One region of the Methylobacterium sp. 092160098-2 genome, then DNA from elsewhere that is predicted to be linked to it. Evidence: riboswitches for the same ligand, from Rfam matches in the RefSeq annotation. Region 1 holds a riboswitch; the other holds the start of a gene.

The links. A riboswitch is a leader RNA that binds a small molecule or an ion and turns the genes downstream of it on or off. The one in region 1 is predicted to bind glycine.
Region 2: another riboswitch for glycine. It lies ahead of PQI07_RS28430 (L,D-transpeptidase); the one in region 1 lies ahead of PQI07_RS23965 (D-amino acid dehydrogenase).

The regions. Positions count from the first base shown of each region.
Region 1 is NZ_JAQPZJ010000001.1:5,086,029-5,089,177, forward strand. Features, by position in the region: gene PQI07_RS23955 (hypothetical protein) at 80-337, opposite strand; gene PQI07_RS23960 (hypothetical protein) at 529-864, opposite strand; glycine riboswitch at 1,033-1,135, shown strand; glycine riboswitch at 1,139-1,247, shown strand; gene PQI07_RS23965 (D-amino acid dehydrogenase) at 1,313-2,575, shown strand; gene PQI07_RS23970 (threonine synthase) at 2,747-3,149, shown strand, end outside.
Region 2 is NZ_JAQPZJ010000002.1:633,634-636,782, reverse strand. Features, by position in the region: gene ctaD (cytochrome c oxidase subunit I) at 1-961, shown strand, start outside; glycine riboswitch at 1,114-1,203, shown strand; gene PQI07_RS28430 (L,D-transpeptidase) at 1,528-2,262, shown strand; gene PQI07_RS28425 (trimeric intracellular cation channel family protein) at 2,352-2,990, shown strand; gene PQI07_RS28420 (amidohydrolase) at 3,079-3,149, shown strand, end outside.

The DNA.
Region 1 (3,149 bases):
TCTTAGGCGCCGTGGTCGCGGCGCCGGGACCTTGCACCGATGCCGCGGGGAATCCAGCCCCCGGCGCCCCGCCGGAGGCTCAGACCTTCCGGGTCATCCTGGAGCCGGCATGGACCACCCGGCTCCGGCTCCGGCTCGGGCTCGGGCGTCGCGCCCGCATCCGCGAGCGCCAGACGAGGATGGCGCTCGCCACCCGATCGAGGGCGAGCATGCACAGGCTGCCGACGATGGCCAGCACGCAGGCGGCCCCGATCAGGACGCCCCAGATCCCGGGAGCCGGGATGATCATCAGGCACAGGAGGCCGAAGACGGCCGCGCCAGGAATCCATTTCGCCATCGCGCCGTCCGCCTGAACAAGAAGGGTGTCGCTCGGACGGAACCTGCGCCGAGACCCTTAAAGAGTGCTGGATCAACTGATGTTCAGGCCTGAGATTTTATCTTCAGGCTATTATAATATGTCAGTATAGGTTTATATGCGGTAAACTTGCCGTTGCGTTCGAGCGGAGATTGACCTTCCGAGGCCGGGTCCTAATCCACCAGCGACATGGTGCGCCCGGTGCTGACCAGATGGTAGAAGCGGCCGTCGAACATCTCCATCACCGCCTCGGTGGCGGCGTGCGATTCCGGGCGGATCGGAGAGGCGAGGCAGGCATCCAGCGCCGCCTGGTCGGGGAAGTCCATCTCCAGGATCATGGCGATCGGCCGCGCGTCGGCGTCCTTCGAGACCACGCGCTGGATCCGCACGGCGGTGACGCCCGGGAATCGCCGCCAGAACGGCTCCAGCTCGTCCCGGACCCGGCGGAAGAATTCCTCTTCCCGGGCGTCGCGCACCCTGCCCTCGTAGATCGCGGTCCTGGTCAGCATCGGGGTGTCTCCCGGAGAATCCAGCGTCAACCGGCGGCGGCCGGGATCGCTCCGGCGGAGAGCGTGGGTGGCGGTGACAACGCGCAGCGGCTGTCGGTGAAATCGGCCGCCGGCGGGACGGGCGGGCTTCTCCCCTGCGGCCGATCGGCGTATCCAGGGACAGCCCATCGTGACGATGCGGGAGAGACCGGGATCTTCCCAGCAGAGGGGACCCGGCGCCGACGGAGCAACCGCCCCGGAAACTCTCAGGCACCGGAACCGTGTCGTCAGGGCGATCTGGAGAGAGGTGCAGCGGGGGAACCCGTGGGCACCCGCCGAAGGGGACGTCCGTACTTCGCCGCGCCAGGGCGGGACGGATCAAGCTCTCAGGCACCGGGACAGATGGGGCGCGCAACCGGCCGACCGCTTGAGGCGGCCTCCACGCGTCCACGTCCCGGAGTCCAAGCCCATGACCCACATCGCCGTGATCGGCGCCGGCATCACCGGCGTGACGACCGCCTATGCGCTCGCCCAGCGCGGCTACCGCGTCACCGTCCTCGACCGGCAGCGCTACGCCGCCATGGAGACCTCCTTCGCCAATGGCGGCCAGCTCTCGGCCTGCAACGCCGAGGTCTGGAACAAGCTCTCCACCGTGATGCAGGGCCTGCGCTGGATGATGCGCCGGGACGCGCCGCTGCTGATGAATCCCAAGCCCTCCTGGCACAAGCTGTCCTGGATGGCCGCGTTCGTCCGCGAGATCGCCCATTACCGCGAGAACACCGTGGAGACCGTTCGGCTGGCCCTGAAGGCCCGGGAGGCGCTGTTCGCCATGGCCGAGGCCGAGGGGATCGACTTCGACCTGAAGACCCGCGGCATCCTGCATTTCTACCGGGACCGGGCGAGCTTCGAGAAGGCGACCGGAGTCAACGCCCTGCTGCGGGAGGGCGGCCTCGAGCGCTACGCCGTGACTCCGGAGGAGATCCGGGCGATCGAGCCGACGCTGGCCGGGACCTATCACGGGGGCTTCTTCACCCCCTCCGACGCCACCGGCGACATCCACAAATTCACCCGGGGGCTCGCCTCCGCCTGCGCCCGCAGGGGCGTCCGCTTCGTCCAGGACGCCAGCGTCGAGACGATCGCGCCGGGGGAGGGGGGCTATGACATCGGCTGGCGCGCTGCGGGCCATCCTGCCGGGGACACGCAGGTCCTGCAGGCCGACGCGGTGGTGATCTGTGCGGGCTGCGCCAGCCGGCATTTCGCCGCGATGCTCGGCGACCGGGTCAACGTCTACCCGGTGAAGGGCTACTCGATCACCGTGAACCTGCTGACTCCGGAGGCCCAGAAGGCGGCCCCCGAGGTGAGCATCCTCGACGAGGCGGCCAAGATCGTGACGAGCCGGCTCGGCGACGAGCGCCTGCGGGTCGCCGGCACCGCCGAGTTCAACGGCTTCAACCGCGACATCCGCCACGACCGGATCCAGCCGCTGGTCGACTGGACCCGCGAGCAGTTCCCGCTGGTCGACACCGACCGGGTGGTGGCCTGGAGCGGCCTGCGCCCGATGCTGCCGAACATGCTGCCCAAGGTCGGTCGCGGCCGCCGGCCCGGGGTCTTCTACAACACCGGCCACGGCCATCTCGGCTGGACCCTCTCGGGGGCCACCGCCGAGATCGTCGCCGGGGCGATCGCCGCCGAGCACGCCCCGGAGCGGACGATCCTGCCGCTCGCGGCCTGAGAGGCCCGGGTTTCTAAAGGGCTTGAAGCCCTTTGGCGGGTTGTCGGGGCGGAGCCCTGACGAGGCGGGCCCCGCCCGCCTCGGCCCGGCGTCGTCTCCGCGAGAAGGGAGGCGCGCCGACCAAGATTATTTTGTATTATCTTCCCGAACCGCCCCGGAAACCGAGCCGCGATGCCTCCATCTGCCGCCTATCTCGACCCCGCCACCGGCGCGACCTACCCGATCGAGACGCCCCGCTGGCGCTCGGAGACGGGCGGTCCGCTGATGATCACGGACCTGCCGGGGATCGGACGCGGGGAGATCGACACGGCCAAGCGCTCCCTCTGGCGCTACGCCGCCGCCCTGCCGGTGGCGGTCTCCGACCCGGTCTCCCTCGGGGAGGGCTGCACCCCCCTGGTGCACCGACCCTGGCGGGGCGGCCACGCCCATTTCAAGCTCGAATGGTTCGCGCCCTCGGGCAGCTTCAAGGACCGGGGCGCGTCCGTGATGCTGTCGATCCTGCGCCAGCAGGGGATCGACGCGGTGCTGGAGGATTCCTCCGGCAACGGCGGCGCCGCGGTGGCGACCTACGCGG
Region 2 (3,149 bases), on a different contig from region 1:
GGTGCTCGCGGGCGCCATCACGATGCTGCTCACAGACCGCAACTTCGGCACGACGTTCTTCGATCCGGCCGGCGGCGGTGACCCGATCCTGTTCCAGCACCTGTTCTGGTTCTTCGGCCACCCCGAAGTATACGTGATGATCCTACCGGCCTTCGGCATCGTCTCGCACATCATCTCGACGTTCTCGCGCAAGCCGATCTTCGGCTATCTCGCGATGGCCTACGCCATGGTCGCCATCGGCGTCGTCGGCTTCGTGGTGTGGGCCCACCACATGTACACGGTCGGCCTGTCGCTCCAGACGCAGTCCTACTTCGTGTTCGCCACGATGGTGATCGCGGTGCCCACAGGCGTGAAGATCTTCTCGTGGATCGCCACGATGTGGGGCGGCTCCATCCGCTTCACCGCCACCATGCATTGGGCGCTCGGCTTCATCTTCCTGTTCACCGTCGGCGGCGTGACCGGCGTCGTGCTGGCGAACTCGGCGGTCGATAAGTACCTGCACGATACCTACTACGTCGTGGCGCACTTCCACTACGTGCTGTCGCTGGGCGCGGTGTTCATCATCTTCGCGGGCGTCTACTACTGGTTCCCGAAGATGACCGGGCACGTCATCCCGGAATGGGTGGGCAAGCTGCACTTCTGGCTGGCCTTCATCGGGTCGAACGTCCTGTTCTTCCCGATGCACTTCCTCGGCCTCGCCGGCATGCCGCGCCGCTACGCCGATTACCCCGACGCGTACGGACCTTGGCAGCAGGTCGCGACGTACGGCGGCCACGTCTTCGCCTTGGGCCTGTTCGTGTTCATGATCGGCGTGGTGCTGGCCTTCCGCTCGAAGGAGCGGGCCGCGGACAACCCATGGGGCGAAGGTGCGACGACCCTGGAATGGACCCTGTCCTCGCCGCCGCCCTACCACCAATTCGAGACGCTGCCCCGCATCGTCGACGAGCCGCGCGCACGCTGATGGCGGCAATGACCCGGTCACCCAGCGCAGCACCGGAGCCGCGGCCCGCTTCATGGCCCTGCCTCATGCCCAAACGAAGACATTTGATCGCAAGCTAACGAATTTTACGCCGGTCCCACAATTCGGCCGTAAACGAACGGCCAAGTTAGGCCCAGCGACGAGCGGGAGAGAGCCGGTACGAACCGGCCGCCGAAGGAGCAACCGCCCCGGAAACTCTCAGGCACCCGGACCGCTCGTTCGTTCAACACTCTGGAAAGCGGAGCTCGGGCTCCCGCCGATGGTGTAAGTCGAGGCCTCTTCCGAGGCCCAGGCGAAACTCTCAGGCCGATGACAGAGGGGGCTCGCATGCGGGACGCGTGCGGAGCGACCTCGGAGGCCCGCGCGATGACATTCCCATAGCCTGACCTGCCGCGCGCCCATCGGCTCGCGCCGCCCTCACCGCACGGAACCGGCTGGCTCACCGCGTGAGCCTCGACGGCGACGCACGCCTGGCATCGTCCGCGGGGCGTGGTCGATCATGACCGGGGCCGCGCCGCCCATCGAACGCCCAGCCTGGATGCACCACGATGTTGGCTACCCGCCGTTCCCTCCTTCTCGCCGCCGCCGTCCTCGCACCCGCCCGCGCGCAGGCATTCTTCTGGGATACCGAGCCCGAACCGCGGAAGGCACCGGAGCCGGTCGACCCGGCTTCGAACCGCGACGCGTGGTTCATAGGCTCGATCCCGGACCATCCCTTCGACGTCCCCAAGGTCGACCTCGCGCTCGTCCCGCCGGAGTTCCGCAAGCAACTCGTGGATTACGACGGGCCGGAGCGGGCCGGGATCCTCGTCATCGATACCCACGAGCGCTTTCTCTATCTCGTGCGCGAGGGTCGCACCGCGCTCCGGTACGGCATCGGCGTGGGCCGGGCGGGGTTCACCTGGTCCGGCACCGCGGTGATCAAGCGCAAGGCCAAGTGGCCGGGCTGGCGGCCGACGGCGGACATGCTGAAGCGCCGCCCCGACATCCCGCGCTACGTCGAACCCGGCGTCGACAACCCCCTCGGGTGCCGTGCGCTGTACCTCTACCAGGGCGACCGAGACACCCTGTACCGCATCCACGGCACGAACGAGCCCTGGACGGTCGGCGGCACGGACTCCTCCGGCTGCATCCGCCTGCTGAACGAGGACATCTACGACCTGTACGGCCGCGTCCCCCTCGGCACGACCGTGGTCGTGAAGACCTCGCAGCCGGAAGTGATGGTACAGCACGAATGGGGTGACCATCCCCGACCCGACAATCAGGTCCTGCTCGTCAAATGAAGAGCCAAGCTGTTCGAGACCGCGGCAGCGAAAGCCCGAAGCGCACGCGCCAGGATGTGGCTGCGCTTCGCACCACCCGGGGATAGACCATGTTCCAAACGGCAACTGCGACCCTCGACTGGCTCGGCGTGATCGTGTTCACGGTCACCGGCGCACTCGTCGCCTCGCGCAAGGAGATGGATTTCGTCGGGTTCGCCGTACTCGGAACGGTGACGGGCATCGGCGGCGGAACGCTCCGGGACCTGCTACTCGGCTCAGCGGTGTTCTGGGTAGGCGAGCCGGCCTACCTGACGACTTGCCTGCTCGTCTCAGGGGTGGCGTTCTTTGCCGCTCACATCCCTCAGTCCCGCTACAGGTACCTTCTGTGGTTAGATGCATTGGGCTTGGCGCTGTTCGCGGTGGTCGGGGCCGAGAGGGCTTTGCAAACGGGAGCGAGCGCCGAGGTAGCCGTGGCGATGGGCGTGATCACCGCCACCTTCGGGGGCATCATCCGCGACCTCCTCGGAGGTGAGAGCCCGGTCATCCTGAGCCGGGAGGTCTATGCCACGGCTGCCCTGGTTGGGGCTGCCACGTTCACCTCCTTGATCGCCCTCGGAATTCCGCGTGAGATCGCGGTCGGAGTTGGCTTCTCAATCGGCTTGCTCGTGCGCGCCGCATCGCTCCGCTTCGGCTGGGAGCTCCCGCGATATCGCCCCCGGCCCGGCGTCCGCTACGACAATCCGCGGTAAGCCATCGCACCCGGACCGCCTCGAAAGCGTTCAACCTACCGCGCACCAGGACGGTCTCGCCACCTGGGTCGACGAAAGGAGAGCGAGGATGGTGTTCCGAGCACCGCTCAACGGTTTTGCGCTGGTCGCGCGGATGATCCTGTCCGCCGCCGCCTTCTC